3 regions of the Streptomyces sp. NPDC048514 genome follow, and region 1 is predicted to be linked to each of the others. Evidence: riboswitches for the same ligand, from Rfam matches in the RefSeq annotation. Region 1 holds a riboswitch; each other region holds the start of a gene.
What was found. Region 1 has a riboswitch for cyclic di-AMP ahead of ACGFT2_RS00665 (C40 family peptidase). Riboswitches for the same ligand answer to the same signal wherever they lie in the genome.
Positions count from the first base shown of each region.

Region 2: it holds a riboswitch for cyclic di-AMP, as region 1 does, so the genes downstream of both, ACGFT2_RS09395 (NlpC/P60 family protein) here and ACGFT2_RS00665 (C40 family peptidase) in region 1, are expected to answer to the same signal.
Region 3: it holds a riboswitch for cyclic di-AMP, as region 1 does, so the genes downstream of both, ACGFT2_RS25850 (M23 family metallopeptidase) here and ACGFT2_RS00665 (C40 family peptidase) in region 1, are expected to answer to the same signal.

Region 1 is NZ_JBICWT010000001.1:141,055-149,506, reverse strand. It holds gene ACGFT2_RS00675 (ATP-dependent Clp protease proteolytic subunit) at 1-404, shown strand, start outside; gene ACGFT2_RS00670 (hypothetical protein) at 412-720, shown strand; cyclic di-AMP (ydaO/yuaA leader) riboswitch at 1,060-1,291, shown strand; gene ACGFT2_RS00665 (C40 family peptidase) at 1,295-1,768, shown strand; gene ACGFT2_RS00660 (ATP-binding protein) at 1,941-2,399, opposite strand; gene ACGFT2_RS00655 (helix-turn-helix domain-containing protein) at 2,612-3,472, shown strand; gene ACGFT2_RS00650 (DUF397 domain-containing protein) at 3,482-3,706, shown strand; gene ACGFT2_RS00645 (8-amino-7-oxononanoate synthase) at 3,809-4,936, opposite strand; gene bioB (biotin synthase BioB) at 5,084-6,409, shown strand; gene ACGFT2_RS00635 (adenosylmethionine--8-amino-7-oxononanoate transaminase) at 6,402-7,691, shown strand; gene bioD (dethiobiotin synthase) at 7,693-8,409, shown strand.
Region 2 is NZ_JBICWT010000004.1:128,015-137,740, forward strand. It holds gene pcrA (DNA helicase PcrA) at 1-2,196, opposite strand, end outside; cyclic di-AMP (ydaO/yuaA leader) riboswitch at 2,484-2,655, shown strand; gene ACGFT2_RS09395 (NlpC/P60 family protein) at 2,663-3,937, shown strand; gene ACGFT2_RS09400 (tellurite resistance/C4-dicarboxylate transporter family protein) at 4,244-5,257, shown strand; gene ACGFT2_RS09405 (hypothetical protein) at 5,326-5,679, opposite strand; gene ACGFT2_RS09410 (NlpC/P60 family protein) at 6,196-7,260, shown strand; gene ACGFT2_RS09415 (LuxR C-terminal-related transcriptional regulator) at 7,293-8,039, opposite strand; gene ACGFT2_RS09420 (PspC domain-containing protein) at 8,036-9,364, opposite strand; gene ACGFT2_RS09425 (PspC domain-containing protein) at 9,647-9,726, shown strand, end outside.
Region 3 is NZ_JBICWT010000011.1:371,187-380,912, forward strand. It holds gene ACGFT2_RS25845 (PP2C family protein-serine/threonine phosphatase) at 1-922, shown strand, start outside; cyclic di-AMP (ydaO/yuaA leader) riboswitch at 1,181-1,350, shown strand; gene ACGFT2_RS25850 (M23 family metallopeptidase) at 1,358-2,389, shown strand; gene ACGFT2_RS25855 (aldo/keto reductase) at 2,588-3,532, shown strand; gene ACGFT2_RS25860 (PrsW family intramembrane metalloprotease) at 3,632-4,945, opposite strand; gene trmB (tRNA (guanosine(46)-N7)-methyltransferase TrmB) at 4,988-5,848, opposite strand; gene lhgO (L-2-hydroxyglutarate oxidase) at 6,116-7,333, opposite strand; gene ACGFT2_RS25875 (MFS transporter) at 7,468-8,892, opposite strand; gene ACGFT2_RS25880 (asparagine synthase-related protein) at 9,672-9,726, shown strand, end outside.

The DNA.
Region 1 (8,452 bases):
GCGCCCTGACGGCGGTCTACGACACGATGCGGTACGTCGGCTGCGACGTGGCGACCTACTGCCTGGGACAGGCCGTGTCCGTCGCCGCGGTGCTGCTCGCGGCCGGCACCCCGGGCAAGCGGTTCGCCCTGCCGGGGGCGCGGATGGTGCTCGAACAGCCGGCACTGCCGGAGCCGGTGCGTGGTCAGCCCAGCGACCTGGCGATCCAGGCCGAGGAGCTGGCCCGCACCCGCGACCTGACCGAGCGGATGCTCGTACGGCACACGGGGCGCACGGCGGAGCAGGTCCACCGGGACCTGGAGCGGGTCCTGGTCCTGGACGCGCCCGGCGCGCTGGCCTACGGCCTGGTGGACGGCATCGTGCCCAGCCGCCGGTCGGCGCCCGGCGCTCCGGCTGCGGGGTGAGCGCGGAATGCTGCCGCCGGAGCTGCCGCCCCTGCCCGCGCTGACCCGCGCGGAGGGCGAGTTGATCGACCGTTACCTCGAGGCGGTCGACCTGCTGGGCCGGATCAACCCGGCGCGGCGCGGGGACACCTACCGCGGGCTGCGTGCCGCGCAGGCGCTGGTGCGCAAGGCGGCCGAGTTGCGCGACGCGCTCGCACTGATGCATCAGCGGGGCGAGACGGAGCTGCACGGGGACACGCTGGCACGGGCCTTGCTGGTGCTGGACGGTGAGCGCCGCACCGCGCGCGTCGCGCTCCCGCCCGGCGGCGCCGGCTGAGCGGGACGCAGCTCCGGGCCGACGGGTTCCCCGCGTCGGCGTGTCGTTCGGGCCGAAGTTGAAACGGCCCGAACGACGTACCGCCGACCGGGGTACATCCGAGTGCTTCCACGAGCCTCCCGAGTTGCGCGCGCGACCGGTCCGCGCTTCGCCGGAAGATGCTCCGCCCCAGGTCAGAGGCTACGTACGGGACTTGACGATCCCTCGAACACAGCCCTGTCCACCCGAACGGGTGAGTGGTGAGTAACGCCACAAACACACGGTTCCGTTGGGATTTTCGGACAACTGTGAGCCAAGATCCCTGTCTGACGACAAGCCCCCGCCACCGCGGCGGGGCGGTCCGGGCGGACGCCGAGTCCTGCCGCCGCCCGGATGACCGGTCGACAGGAGTGGATCGGCAGGAGTGGAGGACCCGAGCAAGACGGGTCGCCGGAACAGATGTTCGTCTGCACGTCGCAGACGGCCGGACGTTCCGAGCAGCCCTTGGGGTGAAGCCGTGGCAACGCGGCCGGGCTACTTCGCCAGCCCGAATCCGACAGGTCATCCTTCACAGGCGGCTGACGAAGGGTTGCGCATGACTGCGCTCAATCGTGTCCCGTCGCTGATGGCCCGGGCCGGCACGGCCTCGGCACTCACCCTCGCCGCCGTGGGCGGCTCGATCGTGGTTCCGGGCCTCGCCACAGACGCCTCGGCCGCGACCATGGCGACGAAGGCACTGAGGGTCGCCGCGTCCAAGAAGGGCGCCCCGTACCGGTACGGGGCCACCGGGCCGCGCAGGTTCGACTGCTCGGGGCTGACGCTCTACTCGTTCAAGAAGGCGGGCAAGAAGCTGCCGCGCACCGCCGCACAGCAGTACAACAAGACCCACCACATCTCTTCCAGGAGCCGCAGGGCGGGCGACCTGGTCTTCTTCCATTCGGGATCCAGCGTCTACCACGTCGGCATCTACGCCGGCCACGGCAAGATCTGGCACGCCCCCAGGACCGGTGACGTGGTGCGGTTGCAGAAGATCTGGACCAGGAGCGTCTGGTACGGCCGGGTCAGCTGACCCGGCACCGGGCGGGAGCGGCTCCGGCGGCCGGGCCGCTCCCCGCTGCGCCGCCGGCGCAGCCCCGGTGGCCGCCCTGCGCCCTGGGGCGGCCCGGGGCGGTGTGCGTCACCGGCGTGCGCCGCGGTTGCGCCCGCCGACGCCCGGCCCCGCGGACCGTGCGCGTCGCCGGCTACGGCTTCCGCTGCCCCACCGCCGTGACCGGTGTGAGCGGGATCGTCCAGGGCAGTTCGATGAGGACCGTCTTGCCGCCCTCGCGGGTGGGCCGGATCCGGAGCCTGCCGCCGCACTCCGCCGTGAGACAGCGGATGATGACCATGCCGCGCCCGTTGTCCTGCTGGACGGCGGCGGGCAGTCTCTTGGGGAAGCGGGGATGACTGTCCGTGACACCGATGCGCAGGTTCTCGTCACGGTCGAGCGCGATGTCGACCGTGAAGGTGGGTGACTGCCCGAAGGTGTGCTGTACGGCGTTCGTGGCGAGTTCGGAGACGATGAGCCGCACGGTGTCCGCGGCTTCGGTGTCCGACGGCAGGCCCCACTCCGCGAGGGTCCCCACGACGTAGGTGCGGGCTGCGGAGACCGAGGCGGGATCGCTCGGCAGAGTGACGGATGCTTCCAGATGGTCTGCCATGGCGACGTCGTCCCTTTCCCACGGGACCGCAGTCCGACGAGGAGCGGATGGTTCGAGTACGGTCCCGGACTGGTGCTTCGCCGTCAGACTGCCATCACCGGCCGGTCACGGGGAGCGATCCACCAAGATATGCATATATCTGTCGCTCGAAGCGGTGAACCCTGCGACGCGAGACCCTATTTGGGCGGCCCCGAGCGAGTAAGGAGGAGCCCATGCAGAACGGGCCGGCCGTACGCCGTCGCAAACTGGGCGCCGAACTGCGCACGCTGCGTACCCGCGCCGGGCTCACCAGCGGCGAGGCGGCCCACCTGGTCGGCTGGCACCAGTCGAAGGTGAGCCGCATCGAGACCGGCGCCAGCGGGGTGAAACCGGCCGATCTGCGCTTACTTCTGGACGCCTACGAGGTGCGCGACCGGCACCTGCGCGACTTGCTGCTGATGCTGGCGGGGTCCGAGGACACCGGTGGCCACAACCGCTGGTGGCACGCCTACCGCGGAGTGCTGCCTCCCACCTACCGGGACTACATCAGCCTGGAGTCGCAGGCGAGCGCGATGCGCACCGTGGAGACCACGGTCGTGCCCGGACTGCTGCAGACCGCCGAGTACGCCCGCGCGGTGACCCGGGCTGCGGTGAACGACCTGGCGGAGGACCGCCTCGACGTGCTGGTGGAAGTGCGCCTTGCCAGGCAGGACGTGCTGCGGTCGCAGCAGCCGCTGAGGCTGTGCGCCGTGCTCGACGAGGCGGTGCTGCGGCGCGAGGTCGGCGGTCCCGAGGTGATGGCCCGGCAGCTGGAGCGCCTGTGCGAGGCCGCCCGGCTGCCCCAGGTGCGGCTCCAGATCCTGCCCTTCAGGGCCGGAGCGCACGTCGGCCTGACCGGACCTTTCGTTATCTTCTCGTTTCCGAGCACTTCTGATCTGGACGTAGTTGTTCTCGACCAGTTGACGAGTAGCCTCTACCTGGAGCGGAAAGAAGACCTGATGGCCTACTCGGAGGCCTTCGACACCCTTCAGGCACACGCTCTTTCACCCGAGGACTCGTTGGACTACATCGCCGGGATAGGTGCCGGCGCGTAAGGAGGCACCATGTCAGCTCTGCCTCGGAACGTCCCCGTCAGTACCGACCTGCACGACGTGCCATGGCTGCGCAGCAGTTACAGCACGGGAGCCAACAACTGCGTGGAGACGGGCCGGCCGCACGCCGGGCCCTCGGCCGGACTGCTCGCCGTGCGCGACTCGAAGGACCCGGCCGGACCCGCGCTGCTCTTCTCCCCCGAGAGCTGGGCGGGATTCGTGACCGCGCTGCGGTGACCACGCTCCGCGTCCGGCCGGCCGGTCCCCGCTGATCGGACCGGGACCGATCTCATCTTCCATCCGTCGTTCCCGCGCGATGCACGGCCGTGTCACGCCGACTCATGGTCGCGTCTCGCCGATCACACGTACAGCGCGTTCGATCTCGGCCCCGGAGAGGTCCGCACGGGCGGTCAGCCTCAGTCGTGAGATGCCGTCGGGCACGGAGGGAGGGCGGAAGCAGCCCACGGCCAGCCCTGCCGTTCGGCAGTCGGCCGCCCAGCGCACGGCCTGCTCCGGGGACGGAGCCCGTACGGAGACCACCGCGGCGTCCGGACGTACCGCCTCCAGGCCCGCGGCGGTCAGCCGTGCGTGCAGTTCCGCGGCCACCTCACGGGCCCGCGCCGCCCGCCGCGGTTCACGCTGGAGAAGCCGCAGCGCTGCCAGCGCGGCCCCGGCCGCCGCCGGCGCCAGGCCCGTGTCGAAGATGAACGTCCGGGCGGCGTTGACGAGATGGTCGATCACCCGGGCCGGCCCGAGCACGACCCCGCCCTGGCTGCCCAGCGACTTCGACAGGGTGGCCGTGACGACCACGTCGTCGGCGCCCGCGAGCCCGGCCGCGTACGGCGCGCCCCGGCCGCCGTCGCCCAGCACACCGAGACCGTGGGCGTCGTCCACGACCAGGCCGGCGCCGTGTTCCCGGCACGCCTCGGCCAGGGCGGCCAGCGGCGCCCGGTCGCCGTCGACCGAGAAGACGGTGTCGGAGACGACGATCGCCGCTCCCGCGTGCGTGGCCAGGGCCTTGCGGGCGGCCTCCGGGTCGGCGTGCCCGACGACCTGGGTGGCGCCCCGGGCGAGCCGGCAGCCGTCGATGAGCGAGGCGTGGTTGCCCGCGTCGGAGACGATCAGGGAGCCGTGCGGACCGAGCGTGGTCACCGCCGCCAGGTTGGCGGCGTAGCCGGAGGAGAAGACCAGCGCGGCCTCGAAGCCGCAGAAGGCGGCCAGCTCGCGCTCCAGCCCGCAGTGCAGTTCGGTGGTGCCGGTGACCAGGCGGGAGCCGGTGGAGCCGCCGCCCCAGGTCCGGGCGGCCCTGGCCGCCCCCTCGACGACCTCCGGGTGGTGGGCGAGGCCCAGGTAGTCGTTGCTCGCCAGATCCAGCAGGGGCGAGTCGGCGGGCCGCGGGCGCAGGGTGCGGACAAGTCCGGCGCGGCGGCGCGCCTCGGCCTGCTCGTCGATCCAGCCGAACGCCATGGGTCCTCCGGTGCTTTTGTAGGTAGCGGACAGACCCTAGCGGCACGACCCGCCACCCAGGGTGTGGCGATACCCACACGGCGAACGGTCTCTGTTGTGCGATCTCTCCTTGGCCCAGAGCCGTCCCGTAGGACAGGATCGGGCCTCATGGACCTGCTGAACACGCTGGTGGACAAGGGGCTTCGGCGCGAGCTGCCGACCCGCGAGGAAGCGCTCGCCGTGCTGGCCACCTCCGACGACGACCTGCTCGAAGTGGTGGCCGCGGCCGGAAAGCTGCGCCGGCACTGGTTCGGGCGACGGGTGAAACTCAACTATCTGGTCAACCTCAAGTCCGGCCTGTGCCCCGAGGACTGCTCCTACTGCTCCCAGCGGCTCGGTTCCAAGGCCGACATCCTGAAGTACACCTGGCTCAAGCCGGACCAGGCCTCCGAGGCGGCCGCCGCCGGCCTGGCCGGAGGCGCCAAGCGCGTGTGCCTGGTGGCCAGCGGACGCGGCCCGACCGACCGGGACGTGGACCGGGTCTCGCAGACCATCAAGGCGATCAAGGACCAGAACGAGGGTGTCGAGGTGTGCGCCTGCCTCGGTCTGCTCTCCGACGGGCAGGCCGAGCGGCTGCGCGAGGCCGGCGCGGACGCCTACAACCACAACCTGAACACCTCGGAGTCCACGTACGGGGACATCACCACCACCCACACGTACGCCGATCGGGTGGACACGGTGCACAAGGCGCACGCGGCCGGGCTGTCCGCCTGCTCCGGGCTGATCGCGGGCATGGGCGAGAGCGACGAGGACCTGGTCGACGTCGTCTTCTCGCTGCGCGAGCTGGATCCGGACTCCGTTCCGGTGAACTTCCTCATCCCGTTCGAGGGCACCCCGCTGGCCAAGGAGTGGAACCTCTCCCCGCAGCGCTGCCTGCGCATCCTCGCGATGGTCCGCTTCGTCTGCCCCGACGTCGAGGTCCGCATCGCGGGCGGCCGCGAGGTCCACCTGCGCAGCATGCAGCCGCTTGCCCTGCACCTGGCCAACTCCATCTTCCTCGGCGACTACCTGACCAGCGAGGGCCAGGCCGGCAAGGCGGACCTCGAGATGATCGCGGACGCCGGGTTCGAGGTGGAGGGCGCCGACCAGGTGACGCTGCCGCAGCACCGGGCCGAGGCGCGGGGCGGGTGCGGATCGCACGAGAGCGCAGGCTGCGGGTCGCACGCGGGCGGAGGCTGCGAGTCGCACGAGGACGCGGGCTGCGGGTCGCACGAGGGCGGCGTCTGCGGTACGGCGAGCGTTCCCGTGGCCGCGGACGCGGTGGGCGCCGCCGGCCCGGTGGGCGCTGCCGTGGCGGCCGACGCGGTGAGTGCGGCCACGACCGCCGAGGCGGCCGCCGAGGCCGCGTCCGTGCCGGCGGCCGGTGAGCCGCGCACCGACCTCGTCGCCGTCCGCCGCCGTGGCGCCGGAACGGACCTGGCGCCCAATGCCTGACCTGCCCCACCTGAGCGTGCCCGAGCTGCTGGAGCTGGACCGACGGCACGTCTGGCATCCCTACGGCCCGATGCCCGGACGCGCCGAACCGCTCGTCGTCGAGTCGGCGAGCGGGGTCCGGCTGCGGCTCGCGGACGGCTCGGGCGAGCTGATCGACGGGATGTCGTCGTGGTGGTCGGCCATCCACGGCTACAACCACCCGGTCCTGAACGAGGCCGCGCGCGAGCAGCTGGGCCGGATGAGCCACGTGATGTTCGGCGGTCTCACGCACCAGCCCGCCGTACGGCTCGCGAAGCTCCTTGTCGACATGTCGCCCGAAGGCCTGGAGCATGTCTTCCTTGCCGACTCGGGGTCGGTGTCGGTCGAGGTCGCCGTGAAGATGTGCCTGCAGTACTGGCGTTCGCTCGGCCGGCCGGCCAAGCAGCGGCTGCTGACCTGGCGCGGCGGCTATCACGGCGACACCTGGCAGCCGATGTCGGTGTGCGACCCCGAGGGCGGGATGCACGACCTGTGGTCCGGCGTCCTTCCGCGCCAGGTGTTCGCGGACGCGCCGCCGGCCCGGTACGAGGAGTCGTACGCCGAGCATCTGCGCGAGCTGATCGCGCGGCACGCCGACGAACTGGCCGCGGTGATCGTGGAGCCGGTGGTGCAGGGCGCGGGCGGCATGCGCTTCCACTCCCCCGGCTACCTGCGGGTGCTGCGCGAGGCGTGCGACGCGCACGACGTGCTGTTGGTGTTCGACGAGATCGCCACCGGCTTCGGCCGCACCGGCGCCCTGTTCGCGGCGGACCACGCGGCCGTCACGCCCGACGTCATGTGCGTGGGCAAGGCGCTGACCGGCGGCTACCTCACGATGGCGGCCACCTTGTGCACCGCCCGGGTCGCCGACGGCATCTCGCGGGGCGAGCTGCCGGTGCTCGCGCACGGCCCGACGTTCATGGGCAACCCGCTGGCGGCGGCGGTGGCCTGTGCCTCCCTCGGCCTGCTGCTGGACCAGGACTGGCACTCGCAGGTCAAACGGATCGAGGCCGGCCTGCGCGAGGGGCTGGCACCGGCCGCGGAGCTGCCCGGGGTGCGGGACGTCCGCGTGCTGGGCGCGATCGGGGTCGTCCAGCTCGACCACGAGGTCGACATGACGGCCGCGACCCGGGCGGCCGTGCGGGCGGGCGTGTGGCTGCGCCCCTTCCGCGACCTGATCTACACGATGCCGCCGTACATCACCTCGGACGAGGACGTGACACGGATCGCGGGCGCGGTGTGCGCCGCGGCGCGGGAGGGATGAGATGCCGGTACTGGTGATCACGGGGACGGGCACGGAGGTCGGCAAGACCGTCACCACCGCGGCCGTCGCCGCGGCGGCCCTCGCGGCCGGGCGCTCGGTGGCCGTGCTGAAGGCCGCCCAGACGGGTGTGCGGCCGGACGAGCGCGGGGACGCCGACGAGGTGGCCCGGCTCGCGGGGCCGGTCACGGCCGCCGAACTGGCCCGCTTCCCCGAACCGTTGGCGCCGGGCACGGCGGCCCGGCGGGCGGGGATGGCTCCGGTGCGCCCGCACGAGGTGGCCGACCGGGCCGCCAAGCTGGCCACCGAGCACGATCTGGTGCTGGTGGAGGGGGCGGGCGGGCTGCTCGTCCGGTTCGACGCCGAGGGCGGCACCCTGGCCGACGCGGCCCGGCTGCTGAGCGCGCCGGTGCTCGTCGTGGCTCCGGCCGGCCTTGGCACGCTGAACAGCACCGAACTGACGGCCCGCGAACTGCGCCGACGGGAGCTGGAGTTGGCCGGTGTGGTGATCGGCAGCTGGCCCGGTTCCCCCGACCTCGCGGCCCGTTGCAACGTGGCGGACCTGCCGGAGGTGGCCGGCGCCCCCCTGCTCGGCGCACTGCCTGCCGGAGCGGGCGCCCTCGCCCCGGCGGACTTCCGCACGGCCGCGCCGCAATGGCTGGCACCACGGCTGGACGGCACGTGGGACGCGCCGGCCTTTCACCGCCGAGTGGCCGGCTAGCCCGCTCCTCGCGGCGCCGGGCCGCCGGTTCGGCAGCCCGGCG
Region 2 (9,726 bases), on a different contig from region 1:
CGTCCGCTTCCACTCCACGTGGGTGCCCGGGATCTCCTCCAGGAAGCGGGAGGGCGGGTTGTACGACGGCTGGCCCCAGGCGCTGCGCATCGACGAGCGCGTCAGATACAGCCGCTCCCGGGCACGCGTGATGCCGACGTACGCCAGGCGCCGCTCCTCCTCCAGTTCCTTGTTCTGGCCGAGGGCGCGCATGTGCGGGAAGACGCCGTCCTCCATGCCGGTCAGGAACACGACCGGGAACTCCAGGCCCTTGGCGGTGTGCAGGGTCATCAGAGTGATGACGCCGTCGCCGTCCTCCTCGTCGGGGATCTGGTCGGAGTCGGCGACCAGGGCGACCTGCTCGAGGAAGTCGGCGAGCGTGGCCTGCTCACCCTCTTCGCGCTCCTGCTCGAACTCCAGGGCCACCGCAGCGAGTTCCTGCAGGTTCTCGATGCGGGTCTCGTCCTGGGGGTCGGTGGAGTTCTGCAGTTCGGCCAGGTACCCGGTTCGTTCGAGTATGGCCTCCAGCACCGTCGCCGGCCCGGCGCCGGACTCGACGACGGTGCGCAGGTCCTCCATCAGCGTGTTGAACCGCTTGACCGCGTTGGTGGAGCGCGCGGCCATGCCGTACGCCTCGTCGACGCGCTTCAGGGCCTGCGGGAAGCTGATCTTCTCGCGCTGGGAGAGGGCGTCGATCATCGCCTCCGCGCGCTCGCCGATGCCCCGCTTGGGCACGTTGAGGATGCGGCGCAGCGGCACCGAGTCCTCGGGGTTGGCGAGGACACGCAGGTAGGCGAGGACGTCCCGGACCTCCTTGCGCTCGTAGAAGCGGACTCCGCCGACGACCTTGTAGGGCAGGCCGACGCGGATGAATACCTCTTCGAAGACCCGGGACTGGGCGTTGGTGCGGTAGAAGACGGCCACGTCTCCGGCCTTGGCCTCGCGCGCGTCCGTGAGGCGGTCTATCTCGTCGGCGACGAACTGGGCCTCGTCGTGCTCGGTGTCGGCGACGTAGCCGGTGATCTGCGCGCCCTGGCCGGCGTTGGTCCACAGGTTCTTCGGGCGGCGGGACTCGTTGCGCTCGATGACGGCGTTGGCCGCGGACAGGATGGTCTGCGTGGAGCGGTAGTTCTGCTCCAGCAGGATCGTCGTCGCGTTCGGGTAGTCCTCCTCGAACTGGAGGATGTTGCGGATCGTCGCGCCCCGGAAGGCGTAGATCGACTGGTCCGCGTCACCGACCACGCACAGCTCGGCGGGCGGCAGGTCGGCCTCGCCCGGCGGCACGTCGGCGTCCTCGGGGGCGCGCTCGCCCGTGCCGACCAGCTCGCGCACCAGTGCGTACTGGGCGTGGTTGGTGTCCTGGTACTCGTCGACCAGGACGTGGCGGAAGCGGCGACGGTAGTGCTCGGCGACGTCCGGGAAGGCGCGCAGCAGGTTGACCGTCGTCATGATCAGGTCGTCGAAGTCCAGCGCGTTCGCCTCGCGCAGCCGCGACTGGTACATCGCGTAGGCCTGGGCGAGGGTCTTCTCGAAGCCGTCGGTGGCCTGGGCGGCGAAGTCCTCCTCGTCGATCAGCTCGTTCTTCAGATTGCTGATCTTGGCGCTGAAGGACTTGGGCGGGAAGCGCTTGGGGTCGAGGTCCAGATCGCGGCAGACCAGTGCCATCAGGCGCTTGCTGTCGGCCGCGTCGTAGATCGAGAACGAGGAGGTGAAGCCGAGCTTCTTCGACTCGCGTCGCAGGATCCGCACACAGGCGCTGTGGAAGGTCATCACCCACATCGCGTTGGCGCGCGGGCCGACGAGGTGCTCGACGCGCTCCTTCATCTCGCCCGCGGCCTTGTTGGTGAAGGTGATCGCGAGGATCTGGCCGGGGTGCACGCCCCGCTCGGCGAGCAGGTGGGCGATGCGGTGGGTGAGCACGCGCGTCTTGCCGGAGCCGGCGCCGGCGACGATGAGCAGCGGGGAGCCGGCGTGCACGACCGCGGCGCGCTGGTTGTCGTTCAGCCCCGCCAGCAGGGCCGCCGCGTCGATGACGGGGCGCGGGGCGCCGTCCCGGTAGTAGGCGTCCCGGTCCGGGGGCACGTCGAACTTCCCGCCGAACAGATCGTCCGGAACCGGCTCCGGAGCGTGATCGTCCTCGGGTGGCGGGGGTTCCTCCTCGCGCCCGCGTGGGGCTTGGAGGTTCGCCAGGAAGCTGTCGTCAAAGAGGCTGCTCATCGCTCTCCGAGTCTAGGGCGCCCCACCGACAACCGGTCCCGGTCCCCGGAACACGGCCCGCGGGCGCAGTCCGCTATCGGACATCGTCCCGGAGCGCCGGCCGTCGCCCCGCCGGGGACCGATCATCCCCTCACGCTGCGGAAGCACCTGGTCACGGGCGTGTGAAACCTCCCCCAGGTCACAGAAATGTATCGGACATACCGCACACCAACCTTCACAGGAGTCACACGAGTTGGTTAGGTTTCCGTCAGGCCGTACGACCCCTCTCCGGCGAACCTCGCCGGGCCGAACGGCCTCCGCCGAGTCCGGCGCGCCCCGCACGGTGCCCGGAGCCGGGGACCCACCGTTCCTGGGGTGAATCGGCCGACTCCCGCACGGGACGACGCCGTAGGGCAACCCTTCCGAAGCACCCGCCCGAACCCGACAGCTAACCCGGTAGGCGGCATGTTGGAAGGAGTCGCCTCCCTTGGCGTCGCACCGCAAGCCGCGCCCCGGCGGCACTGGACCGGGCCTGCGCGGCCCCGTTCTCGCCACTGCCGCCCTCACCTCCGTGGCCGTCCTGTCCCAGACGGCCGAGGCCGCGCCCGCCGACGACGGCAGGCCGAGCCCGGAGGAGATCGAGAAGAAGATCGACGAGCTGTACCGCCTGGCCGACGCGCCATCGGAGGAGGAACCGGCGGCCCGGCACCGGGCCCGCGCCGATGAGACCCGCCAGGCGGAGGCCCAGCGCGCGGCCCGGCTCGCCAAGGCGCGCGAGGCGCGGGATCCGTTCGCGGCCGACCCGGACGCGGCCACCTCACTGCTCGCGGGGTATCCGCAGGACCACTTCGCCCAGAACAGGGTGATGAACCGGCTCGCCTCGCGCGTGAAGAACGCGGCCGAGCGGGGCAGAGCCGCCCGGAGCGCGGGAGCAACACAGGCAACGCAGGCAACGCAGGCAACGCAGGCAACGCAGGCAACGGCAGCGTCGTGGTACGACGTGACCGCGGCGGGGGCCGGCACCCCCGGCCCCGAGGCCGGGGCCACCGCCGCCGCCATCGCCCCGGAACGCGCCGCTCGCGTCCCCGTCGCGGACCGCGCGACGAGAGCCGCCACGGCGGACCGCGCCCCGAAGGCCACCACCCTGGATCAGGACGCCAAGGCCACCGCCCCGGACTACGACGTCAAGGCCGCGAAGGCCGCCGTACAGCGCAAGCTCTCGGTCACGCGCGAGTTGCTGTTCCGGCACACGGCCCGGGAGAACGACGGACGGGGCGCGCCCGCTCCCCGCGTCGCGACGCCCGCCGCGCTGCCGTACCCGGCCCTGACCGTCACCCCGGCCCTGACTGTCACCCCGGTCACGGCTCCGGCTCCGGCGTACCCGAGCTCGGCGACGCGGCCGGTCACCAAGGCCGAGAAGGCGGTCGCCTTCGCCCGCGCCCAGATCGGCAAGCCGTACGTGAGCGGCGCCAGCGGCCCCGGCTCCTACGACTGTTCGGGCCTCACCCAGGCCGCCTGGCGGGCCGCCGGCGTCACCCTCCCGCGTACCGCCCGGGAACAGGCCACCGCGGGCACCCCCGTCCCGCTCATCGACGCTCGCCCCGGTGACCTGGTCTTCTTCCGGGACGACAACGGCCGCGTCGGCCTCTGCACGGGCAACGGGATGATGATCCACGCCCCGGAGCCGGGCGCGTACGTCCGCGAGGAGTCCGTCGACCGCGGCGGCACGTCCGTCGTCCAGGGCGTCGTACGGCCCGCTTGACCGTCTCCCGTCGCCCCGCCTCTCGGACCCCCGGGGCGCCGTGCCTCCAAGAGCCGGGCCCCTGCGGAGCGGGCCTCGCAACGGTGAGGCGCACGCGCGTGCCGAGGTCTTGCGCCACACACACGCGTGCCGTCTTGCGCTGCACGCGCACGTGCCGGGTTCTGCGCGGCACACGCCCGTGCCGATGTCTTGCGCTGCACGCGCGCGTGCCGATGTCTTGCCGCTTCGCACGCGTGCGGTGTTTTTGCGCTCCGCGCGCGCGTGCCCTGCCCGGCCGGGTGGGTGCGGCTGCCTAGCATCGGGCGCATGCCCGGTGTCTCGAGTCTGCGCGCGTGGTGGGCGGGGCGGTCACCCGCGGCCGGGTCCGCCGTGATGGCGACCGGCATCGTGTCGGTGGGCCTGCATCTGGCCGGCGCCGAGACGGTCTCCCGGGTGGCGTTGGCGATGGCCTGCCTCGCCTGGCTCGCACTGGCCGCCGACTTCGTCCTGCGGCTGGTGGGCGAGCGGCAGCGCTGGGTGACCGAGGCGGAGAGCCCGGGAGCGCTGACCGCCGTCGCCGCGACGGCCGTACTGGGCACCCGGATCTCGGCACTGGGCCGGCAGACTCTGGCCGAGGCTCTGCTGGCGCTCGCCGCGCTGCTGTGGCCGGTGCTGATCGTCCTGGTCATGCGGCACTGGAAGCGACGCATGTCGGGATCGGTGTTCCTGTGTTGTGTGGCCACACAGGGGCTCGCGGTGCTCGCGGCCACGCTGGCCTCTGCGGAGAGCACGGCCTGGCTCGCGCACACCGCTCTGGTGCTGTTCTGGCTGGGCCTGGTGCTCTACGGGCTCGCCCTGGCCCGCTTCGAACCCCGGGAGGTCGTCAAGGGCGCCGGGGACCACTGGATCGCGGGCGGCGCCCTGGCGATCTCGGCGCTGGCCGGGGCGAATCTGCTCGGCGCCGACAGCGGACGCCTCTACCTGTGGGACGAGGACGACCGCGGCGTACTGAGCACCACGACGGTCACGCTGCTCGTCCTGGACCTGGCCGGCTACCTCGTACTGCTGGCGGCCGAGGCGGCCCGGCCACGGCCCGGTTACGACATGCGGCGGTGGTCGACGGTGTTCCCGATGGGGATGACGGCGGCGGCGGTGCTGTCCGTCGCGTCCACCGTGGACGTCGGGTGGCTCAGGGTGCCGGGGCAGGTGCTGGTGTGGGTGGCGGTGGCGGCGTGGCTCGCGGCCGTCACCGGCGCGCTGCTCGCGGCCCGCGCCGGCGCCCGCGACGACGTCCACCGCCCGCCGGACGGCGACCGGCGACCGGCGACCGGTGACCGGTGACCGGTGACCGGCGGGCGGCGGCCGTGGGCAGGTGGCGGCCGGCGGCCGCGGGCGCAGACCGTCGGCCGTCAGGTCCAGAGCACGGCGATGAAGATGTTCGTCACGGTCAGCAGGCCGACCAGCGCGAAGAGGCCCTTGTCGACCCGCTCCTCGTCCCGCTTCACGTAGACCAGCCCGAGGATCACGATCAGCAGGGCGAGCTTCACGCCGATCTTGAAGTTGTTGACATGCTGGTCGTCCGCCTGGTTGAGGCCGACCAGGGCCACGCCGGTGACCAGCATGGTCAGGGCACCGTGCAGCATGCCGGGGACGAACCGGGCCGTGCCCTCGCCCATCGCCTTCATCTGGGTGAGGAAACCACCGAGCAGCGCGGCGATGCCGATGATGTGCAAGCCGACGAAAAGATGGATGAGTACGTCCATGAGGCCGGAGCCTAACGAGGGGCACTCGGGGCTCCGTCCACCGGGCCCGCCCGTCACCGTCTCACCCTCTGTCGCCCCGCATCGTGGACCTTGCATATATGCGTCCCATAGCACCCCACGGATCCCGCCGTCACCCTTTCGGCGCTTCGGTCATCACTGTGCGTGAAGGCGACGACTCCACCCGGGAAACACGGTCGCACAAGGCCACCTCCCGGTCCGTCCAGGTCAGTTGCGAACACCGTGTTACCGATTCGTCACGGACCGGCCTAGCGTCCTCCCCCAGGTGACCGGCTCCCCACCGCCGTCCGGGTCAGGGGCGGCAGCCGGCCACCACCGCCGAGAAAGGCCTGGCGGAGGCCCACTCCCCCTGTGCGGGCCTCCGCCGGGCGCACCTACGGCTCGGTCCCACGAGCCTTGGTAGTTCCACGAGCCCTACGAGTCCACGAGCCCTACGAGTCCACGACTCCTCCGAGTCCACGACTCCTGCGAGTCCTACGGAAGGACGTGACGGTCCAGGTGGCAGCGCACCGCAAGCCCCGGCAGAGCCCGTTCAGCGGCCATACGGTCCGCACGGCCGCCACGCTCGCTCTGGCAGGCGCGGCCACGGCCACGGGCTTCGACGGGACGGGGCACGCCGAGCCACAGCTGACGCCGACGCAGGTGAAGGCCAAGGTCGACGAGTTGTACCAGGACGCGGAGTCCGCCACCGAGAAGTACAACGGGGCGAAGGAGAAGGCCGACACGGCTCAACGGCGGCTGAAGGCCCTGCGCGACCAGGCCGCCCGCAAACAGGAGAAGCTCAACTCGACCCGGGACGCCCTGGGTTCGATCGCGGCGGCGCAGTACCGCGACGGCACGATCGCCCCGGCCTGGCAGCTGGCCCTGTCCGGCGATCCCGACCGGTATCTGGAGGGCGCCGCGTTGGCGGAGCGGGTGGGCGACCGGCAGGCGGTGGCCGTGTCGGGGGTGCGCGAGCAGCTGCGGGAGATCGAGCGCCTGCGCGGCGCCGCACGCGTCGAGCTGTCTTCCCTGCGGTCGCGGCAGGCCGAACTGAAACGGCGGAAGAAGACCATCACCGGCAAGCTCGACGAGGCCCGCCGGCTGCTGGCGCGGCTCACCCCGCGACAGCGGATCGAGGCAACCGGTGACGTCCCGCCGGCCGGCCACGTCTCGCGCTCGGCCTCCGAAAGCCGGGAAGCACTCGAGCCGGCCGGGCCCACCACGGCCCCGAACGGGCGCGCGGCAGCCGCAGTGTCCTACGCATACGCCAAGCTCGGCAGCCCCTACGTGTGGGGCGCGACCGGCCCGAGCGCCTTCGACTGTTCGGGCCTGGTCCAGGCCGCCTACCGCTCCGCCGGCCTCTCCCTGCCCCGCACCACCTACGCCCAGATCAACGCGGGCCGGCGCGTCTCCCGCGCCGAACTGCAGCCGGGCGACCTGGTGTTCTTCTACTCCGGCATCAGCCACGTCGGGCTCTACGTCGGACACGGCCAGATGATCCACGCCCCGAACCCGTCGGCACCGGTCCGGCTGGCGCCCATCGACCAGATGCCGTTCGCCGGGGCGACGCGGGTGGCCTGAGGCGCTGAACCGGGCGGCGGCCGCGACCCGGGTCAGACCAGCCGGCGTGCCGTCGCCCAGCGGGTCAGCTCGTGGCGGTTGGACAGCTGGAGCTTGCGCAGGACCGCCGAGACGTGGGACTCGACCGTCTTCACGGAGATGAACAGCTGCTTGGCGATCTCCTTGTAGGCGTATCCCCGGGCGATCAGGCGCAGCACCTCGCGCTCGCGCTGGGTGAGGCGGTCCAGGTCCTCGTCCACCGGCGGGGCGTCGGTGGAGGCGAAGGCGTCCAGGACGAAGCCGGCCAGCCGCGGGGAGAAGACGGCGTCGCCCTCCTGCACCCGGAAGATCGAGTCGACCAGGTCGGTGCCGGTGATGGTCTTGGTGACATAGCCGCGGGCGCCGCCGCGGATCACACCGATGACGTCCTCCGCCGCGTCCGACACGGACAACGCGAGAAAGCGCACGGGCCGCTCGGCGTCCGCCATCAACGGCGCGCACCGGCGCAGCACTTCGACACCGCCGCCGCCCGGCAGATGGACGTCGAGGAGGACCACCTCGGGGCGGGTCGCGGTGATGATCGTGACCGCCTGGTCGACGTCCGCGGCCTCGCCGACCACCTCGACGCCGGTCTCGGCGGTCTGGCCGATCTCGGCCTGGACGCCGGTGCGGAACATCCGGTGGTCGTCCACCAGCACCACCCGGACGTGCCGCCCGCCCTTGCCGTCGTCGGCGGGCCGGCCGGATCCGGCCCTCCCCGCCGCTCCCTCGGTGCCGTTCGCCTCGGTCGCGTCGCTCATGACGTCTTCTCCGCCCTCTCCATCTCCAGCTCGACCTCCGTGCCGCCGCCCGGCACCGCCCGCAGCCGGGCCGTGCCGCCGTTGCGCTCCATGCGGCCGATGATCGATTCTCTGACGCCCATCCGGTCGGCGGGTATCGAGTCGAGGTCGAAACCCGGGCCGCGGTCGCGCACGGACACGAAGACCGTCTTTCCCTCGACCTCGGCATAGACCTGTACGGCGCCGCCCTCGCCACCGTACTTGGCGGCGTTCACCATCGCCTCACGCGCTGCCTGCATCTGCGCGCTCGTCCTCTCGTCCAGCGGGCAGTCGCCGACGACGACCACCTCTATGGGCACGCCGTGCTTGTCCTCCACCTCGGCGGCGCTGTGCCGCACCGCCTCGGCGACCGTGTCGGGCTCGTCGGCCTCGTCCTTGCCGGTGCCCTCCGGCTTGTACAGCCAGGTGCGCAGGTCGCGCTCCTGGGCACGGGCGAGGCGGCGCACCTCGCCGGCGTTGTCGGCGTTGCGCTGGATCAGGGTGAGGGTGTGCAGCACGGAGTCGTGGACGTGGGCGGCGACCTCGGCTCGCTCCTGGGCGCGGATGCGCATCAGGCGTTCCTCGGAGAGGTCCTGCGTCATGCGGACGAGATAGGGGCCGGCGAGCAGCGTGATGCCGACGAGCACGGCGAGCGCGGCCTGCAGGACGGCGCCGAGGTGGGCGGCCGAACCCTGCAGCACGAAGATCGCGGAGACGCCGGCCGTGACGAGCAGGACGCCGCCGGCCGCGCGCAGCAGGGTGAGGGTGCGCCGTCGCCGGCCGACCTCCATCCAGCGGGCGCGGCGGGCGTTGTCGGCCTGCCGCCAGACCAGGGCCACACCGGCCGCGACGAGCACGGCGGGCCACAGATACGCCTTGGCCCCACTGCCCAGGTTGACGCTGCCCACGAAGACCACGGACACGACGACCATGAGGAGCAGCGCGACGATCTGTCCCCGGTCCGGCTTGCGGGCCACGAGTCTGCGCCGGCCGTCCGGCGCGGTCTCCGTCGCGACCAGCGTCGGCGGTCTCTGGTCGCCGACACCGCCGACGCCGAGGGGGACGAAGAACCAGAAGGCCGCGTACAGCAGCGCCCCGAGTCCGTCGGCCATGAACAGGCCGGCGAAGACGAGCCGCACCCAGATGACGGGCAGCCCGAGATGCCCGGCAAGGCCCCGCGCCACTCCGCCGAGCCAGCGTCCGTCGCTGCTGCGGTAGAGCTTGCGCGGCGGCCGCGGGTCGTCGAGAGGCTGGCTTGCGGCTTCCGGCATGGCAACGATGGTCACACGCCCGGCGGGACAGGGCATCAGGGTCGGTCCCCGAGACGCCCCTGATCTTCGGCGGGGACTTCGGCGGGATCCGCTCCTCGAGCGCCGGAGAGGCGCCGGAGAGCCGGCGGCGACGGCTGGGAGCACGGGGATCCGCGCCGGAGAGGCGCCGGCAAAGGCCGGGGAGCGCCGGGGAACGCGCAGGACAGGGCGGTCCCCCGCCGCTCGAACGCTTCCCCGCCCCGTCTCAGGGCCGATTTCAGGGTTCGCCCAGGGTCGTCCCGGCTGCCGTCGCGGCCACCGGGCCGCCACCATGGACGCATGACGGATCACGAGCACGCCGCGACGGGTCCGGGACCCGGCACCGGCCCGCGCCCGGCCCCGGGCACCGGACCGACGGA
Region 3 (9,726 bases), on a different contig from region 1:
ACTGCGCACCACGGTCCTGACCGGCCTGGCCGCCCTCGCCGCCGCGTACGCCGTGAACGCCCAGGCCGGCGGCCACTCGGCGCCGGCCACCGTCACCGACGGCGTGACCGTCGCCACGGTCGCCCTGCTGGCCGTCGCCATCAACCGCGCCGTCCGCCTCGGCGACCGGCGGCTGGCCTCCGCCCGGGAGATCGCCGAGGCCGCCCAGCGGGCCGTCCTGCCCCAGCCCGCCGAGCGGATCGGCGGCTTCGAGATCGCCGCCTGCTACGAGGCGGCGCGCCGGGACGCGTCCATCGGCGGCGACCTGTACGCGGTGCAGGACAGCCCGTACGGCGTGCGGCTGGTCGTCGGGGACGTGCGCGGCAAGGGCTTGAGTGCGGTCGCCGCCGTCGCCGTGGTGATCGGGGCGTTCCGGGAGGCGGCCGAGCAGGAGGCCACGCTGGAGGCGGTGGCTCAGCGCCTGGAGCGGGCGCTGGCCCGCGAGGGCACCCGGCGGGACGGTATCGACGCGTTCGAGGGCTTCACCACCGCCGTGCTCGCCGAACTCCCGCACGGTGACGGCGTCGTACGGGTCGTCAACCGCGGCCATCCGGCGCCGCTGGTGCTGCACGCCGACGGCTCCCTGCGGACCCTGACCGGGCACGAACCGGCGCTGCCGCTCGGCATGCGTGACCTCGGCGGCTGGCCCGACCGGGCACTGGAGACCCGTTTCCCGAGCGGGGCCACCCTGCTGCTCTACACCGACGGCCTGTCCGAGGCCCGGGACGCCCACGGCCGCTTCTACGAACCCGAGCGGCGGCTGGCCGGCCGCGTCTTCCCCGGCCCCGGCGCGCTGCTGGGCCGGCTCGCCGCGGAGGTGCGGCGGCACTCCGGGGGCGGGATGGCGGACGACATGGCGCTGCTCGCCGTACGGCAACCGTGAACGGCTCGCCGTACGGCGGTCGTGACCGCCCTCACCGTCGGTGACCGCACGACCCCCGTCCGCAGGACACCTGAGTCACCATCAAAACCTCTGTGACTCCTGAATCTCGGTCAACTCGCCCGATTTGCAGCGGACTGCAGGGTAAGTCCATGGCCGGGAACATTAATGATCAAGCCGAACGGCTTGGAAACCACCTGCCGGGTCTATTAACGTTCGATAACGCAGCGCGGTCGTCCCAGCCGTCACAAGAGACGGCTCCGTGCGCACGCGCCGAATCCCGCGAGGGAACCGGGGAACCACCACCTTTGGGGTGAATCACGCGAAAGCCGTCGTGAACTCGCTGAGTCCACGTCCGGTTTACGCGCGTAGGAGACCTTCCTGCTCCGAACCCGTCAGCTAACCCGGTAGGCGGCGGAAGGAAAGGAGCGCGCCCGCGTGGCGTCCAACCGGCCTGCCCCAGAAGCCCCGTTCATACCGGCACCGTCCGAGCCCGAGACCTTCGGGTACGGCTCCTACAGCGCCGAGGAGGGCCCCTGGGAGGAGTGGAATCCCACCGAGGAGTCCATCACCCCGGTTCGCGGCCGGCACCGCGTCGCCAAGCAGCGCGGCGGATTCGCCCGCAGCTCCACCGTCCTCGGCGTCGGCGTGATCGCCGCGGTCGGCGCGGGCGGCATGGCCAGCGCCAACACCGGCAAGCCGCCGGTGTCCATCTCCCTGCCGGACCTGCCCTCCATGGGTTCGCTGTTCGAGGACGGCTCCTCGCCGGCGCCCGAGGCGAGCACCACCGCGCTCAGCGACGTCGGCGTGACCTCCGCGGACACCGAGCAGCACACCGACGCGGGCGAGACCCTGCGCAACCGGATCATGGCCCAGGCCGAGCAGCAGCAGAGCAAGGCCGACAGCAGGGCCACCGCCGCCGCGCTGGCCACCGCCGAGAAGCAGAGCGCGGAAGCCGCCGCCAAGGCGGAGAAGGAGGCCGCGGCCAAGGCCGCCGCCGCCAAGGAGAAGGCGGAGGCCGACGCCGAGAAGGCGGCCGAGGCGAAGCGGCTGGCCGAGCTGGCCAAGCAGTACACGCTGCCGACGTCCTCGTACACGATCACCTCGACCTTCGGCCAGGCCGGTTCGATGTGGTCCTCAGGCCACCACACCGGCCTCGACTTCGCCGCCCCCACGGGCACCCTCATCAAGGCCATCCACGGCGGCACGATCACCCAGGCGGGCTGGGCCGGCTCCTACGGCTACCGGACGGTCCTCACCCTCGACGACGGCACGGAGCTGTGGTTCTGCCACCAGTCCTCGATCAGTGTCTCCGTCGGCCAGAAGGTCGGCACGGGCGACGTCATCGGCCGCGTCGGCGCCACCGGCAACGTCACCGGCCCGCACCTGCACCTGGAGGTCCACCCGAACGGCGACGCCACCGGCATCGACCCGATGGCGTGGCTGCAGGGCAAGGGCATCAACCCCTGACCTTCGCTGCGCGGGACCGCGGGGTGCTCGTCGGCGGAAGACCTGCCGGCGTCCGGCTTCGCGGAAGCCCCCGTGGCGTCCGGCTTCGCGGAAGCCCCGGTGGCGTCCTCCTGTACGGAGCCCTGGGGCGCCCGCCTTTGCGGGAACTTGGCGCCGATGGCGGAATGGGATCATCCGCTGTCGGTGTTGACGCGAAGTATGACTTCTCCGCGCAAACTCGGTTCCTCCGACCTCGAGGTCTTCCCGCTCGCCCTCGGCGGCAACGTCTTCGGCTGGACCGCCGACGAGCAGGCCTCCTTCGCCGTCCTCGACGCCTACACGGCCGCCGGTGGCAACTTCCTGGACACCGCGGACAGCTACAGCGCCTGGATCGAGGGCAACCAGGGCGGTGAGTCCGAGACGATCATCGGCAAGTGGGTCAAGGCCCGCGGCAACCGCGCCGACGTCGTCATCGCCACCAAGGTCAGCCAGCACCCGGAGTACCAGGGTCTGAGCGCCGCCAACATCAAGGCGGCCGCCGACGCCTCGCTCCGCCGGCTGGGCACCGACCACATCGACCTCTACTACACCCACTTCGACAAGCCCGAGGTGCCTGTAGAGGAGATCATCGGCGCGCTGGACGAGCTGGTGAAGGCCGGCAAGGTCCGGCACATCGGCGCCTCCAACATCACCCCCGAGCGCCTGAAGGCCTCGCTCGACCTCTCCGACCGCGAGGGCCTGGCCCGCTATGTCGCCCTCCAGCCCCACTACAACCTGGTCTCCCGGGACACCTACGAAGGCCCGCTGCAGGACCTGGCAGACCGTGAGGGCCTCGCGGCCGTGCCCTACTTCTCCCTCGCCTCGGGCTTCCTGACCGGTAAGTACCGTCCCGGCGCGACCGTCGACAGCGCCCGGGCCGACGGGGCCGCCAAGCACCTCGAGTCCGAGCGCGGCCGGCGGGTCCTGGCGGCCCTGGACGAGGTCGCCGAGGCCCACCGGGTCCCGGTCGCGACGGTCGCCCTGGCCTGGCTCGCCGCCCAGCCGACCGTCGTGGCCCCCATCGCCTCGGCCCGGACGGTGGACCAGCTCCCGGCGCTGCTGCAGGTGGCCGGGCTGACCCTGCCGGACGAGGACCTGCAGAAGCTGACGGACGCGTCGGCGTAGCGCGGCCGCACCCGGCCGGGTGGCGTGCCACGCGGCCGCACCCGGCACGCGAAAGCGCGCTGGTCTGGGCGATACAGGTGGGGCGCGGGAGTGCGGGAGTCAGGGCCGATACGAGTGGTACGCGGGGTACGGCACCGTCGGGTAGCCGTACGGCGGCGGGGTCCAGTACACCGGAGCCGCCGGCGCCGGAGCCGGCGCGGAGGCCCTGGCCGCGTAGTCCAGGGCCGGCCGTGCGACCGCCCTGCGCTGCCACAGCTCGGTCAGCAGTTCCCGCTCGCGTACGACGAAGTCCGCCCCGGCCCGCCCCCGCCGCCCCCGGTGCCGCAGGAACGCGAGCGAGGTGGCGTACGCCTCGTACTCGGCCACCGTGCGCGCCGCCGGCCGGCCCCCGAAGTGGTGCCGGGCGTACTCCCGGGCCATCCGCCGCGCCCGCATCGACCCGAGCGCGATCGGCTCGGCCGGCCCCAGCCATCCGGCCAGCACGTACGCCGGCAGTTCCGTCTGCACGGTCCGCAGCTCCCGCTGCCTCGTCCAGACCGCGAGCCAGGTCAGCAGGGCGAACACGGGCACCATGAACCCGCCGTAGACCGCGAAGAACCCGTACTGCCCGAAGGTGGAGGACCCGTTCCAGAGGGCGTGCATGGTCATCGCGAGCAGCAGCCCGCACACCGGCAGCAGTGCCCGCCGAAGCCGCTGCCGCTCACCGGACAGCGCGGCGAGGCCGAAGCCGATGCCGGTCAGCACGGTGAACAGGGGGTGCGCGAACGGGGACATCACGATGCGCACGAAGAACGTCGCGGCGGTGACGGAGGCGATACCGCGGTCACCGCTCAGCTGGTCGGTCCCGAAGGCCGTGCCGAGATAGAGGATGTTCTCGGTGAACGCGAACCCGGTGGCGGTGATCCCGGCTATCACCACCCCGTCCACGAGCCCGGTGAAATGACGTCTGCGGAAGAGGAAGACCAGCAGTACGGCCGCGGCCTTGGCGGACTCCTCGACGACCGGGGCTATCACCGTGGCGCCGAGGGTGTCGGCGCCGGCCGGGTCTGCGGTGGCGGTGGCTATCCACTTGGTCGCGAAGGTGTTGGCGACGATGGCCATCAGCGCCGCCGCGCAGGCACCCCAGGCGAAGGCGAAGACCAGGTTCCGCCAGGGGCCCGGCTCCACCCGGTCCAGCCAGCGGAAGGCGGCCGTCAGCCAGGGCACGGGCAGCACGGCCAGGCCCAGCCCCACCAGAAGCCCCTCGGTGCCGGTCTGCCGCCGCACCAGCGCGAGGATCACCAGCCCGGACAGCACCAGCAGGGTGATCAGTGCTCCGTACCTGACCCACCCGCGCTGCCACCAGTGCGGGTGCCGGAGCAGTCCGGTGCCGGGGCCGGCGGGGGGAGTCGGAAACGGAGCACTGGTGGCCACGGCATCGACCCTAACGGTGACGGGACGAGGGTCTGGAGCGGTTTACCGGCCCGTCCGCAGAACCTGCGGTCCGGGTGGCTGGCCGTTCCGGTGCGGTACGCGCCGGAACAGCAGATCGTTCACGACATGACCCTTGTCCAGTCCCTGTCCCTCGAAACGGGTCAGCGGCCGGGACGCCGGGCGAGCCGCGAAACCGCCCTCGGCCTGCGTGTTCTCGAAGTCGGGATGCGCGCCGAGCACCTCGAGCATCTGTTCGGCGTACGGCTCCCAGTCGGTCGCGCAGTGCACGAGCGCGCCGGGCTTCAGCCGGGTGGCGGCGAGCGTCAGGAACTCGGGCTGGATCAGCCGCCGCTTGTGGTGCCGCTTCTTGGGCCAGGGATCGGGGAAGTAGACGCGCAGCCCGTCCAGCGAGTCGGGCCGGAGCATCTCGCGGAGCAGGATGATCGCGTCACCGTTGCCCACGCGGATGTTGGAGAGCCCGTTGTGGTCGGCGAGGTTGAGCAGATTGCCCTGCCCGGGGGTGTGCACGTCGACCGCGAGGATGTTGGTGCCGGGGTCGGCGGCGGCCATCTGAGCGGTGGCCTCCCCCATCCCGAAGCCGATCTCCAGCACGACGGGGCCGTCGTTCCCGAACAGCTCGGCCGGATCGATGACCTGCCGGCCGTCTATGTCGAACCCCCACTTGGGCCACAGCCGCTGCAGCGCGTCGGCCTGCCCGGCCGTCACTCGGCTGCGCCGCGGCTGGAAACTGCGGATCCGCCGCTCGAAGTGCGATCCGGCCGGATCGGCCTTGGGCCCGTCGGGGAACCGGGGCTCTCCCTTGGTCCGGGTGTGCCGGACGGACACACCGGGGGCGTGCGGGGCCGACGGCGGGACTTCGGGGGTGTTGAGGAAATCAGACACAGTGCCACCGATTTTACGGGCCCGCGCGGGTACGCCCCGTCGGCCGGCGGGGGGGGCTCCGCGCGGGCGCCCTGTCGCCGGCGGCCCCCGGCGGCCACCGGTGTGTGGTGCCGGCCGGGGTCTGGTGTGCGGTGCCGGCCGACGTCCGGTGTGTGGTGCCTGCCGGGGTCTGGTGTGCGGTGCCGGCCGACGTCCGGTGTGTGGTGCCTGCCGGGGTCCGGTGTGTGGTGCCTGGCGGGTCCGGTGGCGGAGCCGCCGGTGTGGCCGCTACAGCGAGCCGAGCAGATCCAGTACCCGGCGCCCGACCTCCCTGCCGATCGGGAGGGACGCGGTGGCCGCGGGAGACGGCGCGTTCAGCACGTGCACCGCCCGCACCCCCTCCCGGATCAGGAAGTCGTCCACGAGCGTGCCGTCCCGCAGCACCGCCTGCGCCCGCACCCCGGCGGGGGCCCGCACCAGGTCCCCGGCATCCACCCCGGGCAGCAGTCTGCGCACCGCCTCGAGGAACGCCCCCTTGGACAGCGACCGGTGCAGCTCCCCCGCGCCGTACCGCCAGTGCCGCCGGGCGATCGCCCATGATCCCGGCCACGCCACGGTCCCGGCCAGCTCCCGGGGCCGTACGACCCCCCAGCCGTACCCCTCCCGGGCCAGTGCCGGCACCGCGTTCGGCCCGATGTGGACGCCCCCGTCGATCCCCCTGGTCAGGTGCACGCCGAGGAACGGGAACGCCGGGTCCGGCACCGGGTACACCAGCCCGCGCACCAGCTCAGGCCGCGCCAGCTCGTAGTACTCCCCGCGGAACGGGACGATCCGCACCCCGGGCTCGTCCCCGGTCAGCCGTGCCACCTCGTCGCAGTGCAGTCCGGCGCAGTTCACCAGCACGCGGGCGCGGAGCACGTCCCCGCCGGCGGTGAGGACGGCCACGCCCCGGTCCGGCCGCCGGTCCACCCGGACTACCCGCGCGCCGTAGCGGATCTCCGCCCCGGAGGCCCGGGCCAGCTGCCGTGCGACGCCCACGAAGTCGCACACGCCGGTCGTGCCGACGTGTATCGCCGCGAGGCCGCGCACCTCCGGCTCGTACTCGGCGATCTGTGCGGCTCCCAGCTCCCGGACCGGGATGCCGTTCTCCCGGCCGCGCTGCACGAGCCCGTGCAGCCGCGGCAGCTCCTCCCGCTCGGTGGCGACGATCAGCTTGCCGGTGACGGCGTGCGCGATGCCGTACTCGGCGCAGAACTTCACCATCTCGGCGGCGCCCCGCACCGCGTACCGCGCCTTGAGCGAGCCCGGCCGGTAGTAGATCCCGCTGTGGATGACCCCGCTGTTGCGACCCGTCTGGTGCCGGGCCGGGCCCGGCTCCTTCTCCAGCACGGTCACCCGCGTGCCCGGCGCGCTCCGCGTGATCGCGTACGCCGTCGACAGGCCGACGATCCCCCCGCCGACCACGAGCACGTCACAGTCGTACGCCCCGACCGGCACCTGCACCACCTCCCACCTCGATAGTGCACTGCGCCACTGACAGTGGCTTCAAACGCCGGAGAGTGCGGCGCCGGCAAGGGGCGGGAAGGTCTCGCCGCCTCCGCACCGGGGCCATCAGCGGGGGAGGAAAGGTCTCGCCGCTGCTACGCCGGGGCCATCAGCAGGGGCCGGGCCCGCTCGCGCAGCTCCACCACCCGCGGCTCGTCCCCGTACGGCTCCAGCCGGTGCAGCAGGTCCTTCACGTACTCCGTCGTCCGCGCCGACGAGATCCGACCGGCCACCTCCACGGCCCGTACGCCCTGCTCGCAGGCCGCGTCCAGATTCCCGGACTCCAGCTCGGCCACCGCCGAGACGACCAGCCGCAGCCCGTGCGACCGCACGAACTCCTCCGTGGGCTTCGACAGCGCCTGCTCGGTGAAGCGCCGGACCTGCCGCGGCGCCTTCAGGTCCCGGTAGCACTCGGCCGCGTCGGCGGCGAAACGGTCGTATCCGTAGAAACCGAGCCAGGTCGGGTCGCTGTCGCCCTCCCGGGACCGCTCGAGCCAGCCCTCGGACGCCTTCAGCGCCGCGCCCGCCGCCTGCGCGTCCCCGGCGCGCGCGTGGGCCCGCGCCTCGACCAGCCGGAAGAAGCTCATGGTGCGGGCCGTCGCCAGGCCCCGGTTGCGCTCCAGTGCGGCCTGCGCCAGATCGACCCCCTCGTCACCGAAGCCACGGTAGGTGGCCTGCAGAGACATGGAGGCGAGGACATAGCCCCCGAGCGGCACGTCGGCCGCCGCGCGCGCGAGTCGCAGCGCCTGGATGTAGTACCGCTGCGCGGCCTCCTGCTGTCCGGTGTCGAAGGCCATCCAGCCGGCGAGCCGGGTCAGTTCCGCTGAGGCCCCGAACAGGGCGCGGCCGACCTCGTCGGAGTAGGAGCCGAGCAGCAGCGGTGCCGCCTCCACCCGCAGGCACTCCGGCACCATCGACGAACGCCAGTCACCGCCCCCGTACTTGGAGTCCCATCGCCTGGCGTCCTCGGCGGCCTCCCGCAGCTTCTGCACATCGCTGTGGCCGACTTTGATCGGTGCGCCCGAGTCCTCGGCGGAGCCCGCCTCCCGCGCGACCGAACTGTCGGCGGGGGTTATCAGCCATCGTGAGGCGGGCGTTGCGTATGCGCTCACTGCGAACGATCCGGCGAGGGACTGCCAGATGCCGCCGGAGCCGGCCCGGCGCCCGGCGAGGTCGAGACGGTACAGCTCCGTCGCCGACTTCACCGCCTGTGCCACGTCTCTGGGGAAGGCGAGTCCCACTTCGGGCGCGGGGTCGGCGTCCGCCAGGCCGATCTCGTGGAGCGGCACCGGGCGGCCGAGCTTCTGCCCGATGGCGGCCGCGATGAGGTGCGGCGCCGCGCCCTGCGGCACCATGCCCTTCGACACCCAGCGCGCCACGGAGGTCTTGTCGTAGCGAAGCGTCAACCCGCGTTGTGCGCCGAGGTCGTTGACGCGCCGCGCGAGTCCTGCGTTGCTGATTCCCGCGAGGGCGAGAACGGCGCCGAGTTTCTCGTTCGGCCCGCGTTGCTCCCTGGACATGAGCCACCCCTCGACACAGACGGCTGTCGCGCTGGCATAAGCACGCGGCATTCGTAAACCCAGCGTAGTTCGCCGCATCCCAAGCGTTAAGGGGCATTGTTCCGGTTGGCGGGATTGTGGTCCGTACGAAGCGGCGGCCCTGTACGCACCGTGCACGGCCTGCCGCCGCGTGCCCCTGCCCGTGTGGCCGTGCGCCCGTCCGTGCGCTCTTCTCCGGCCATCCGGGGAGCGGTTCCATGGCTCTTGCGTGGGTCGGCCCGCTGTACTGGATCCAGCGGGCTGGGGGACACCGCCACCTACATCCCCGCGGGTGGCGGACCGGTCCGGGAGGCGATGCCCGCCTCCCGGACTGTGCGCGTGTGCATTCCGCCGCGCGTTCCGCAGGCCTGTACGGAGAGTGCTCGAAGCCGGCCGCTCGCCGCGTATTTGGCCGAAAATCGATCCCGGCCCATGCGATTGTTTCGCGCTGCGACCTTGCAACTTGGCGGCGCGAAAGGCGTTTTAGGGAGCGTACAGGGGGCGCATTCGCGTCGCCCGTCGGGGGCCACCGCACCCCGGAACACCACGCCGCTCGCCAACTCTCCGGCCGTCCATGCCGACTTGCCGCAGACGTCCGCGCCGGTCCCGCCGCGGGTCCCCGCGCGGCGCTCGCGCGGTGGCCGCTGGATTTTCCCTCGATCGAAGGCGGCGCCACCGCCCCTCTCCGGCACGTCCTTCATGGCAGCATGGGGACCCGGTTCATGCGGTGCACTGGTGGTCCACAGCCTGTGGAGGCGTCGATGCGGTGGTTGGTGGGTTGGAGCAGCACCGCCACGGGCGTCGCCGGGACGAGCG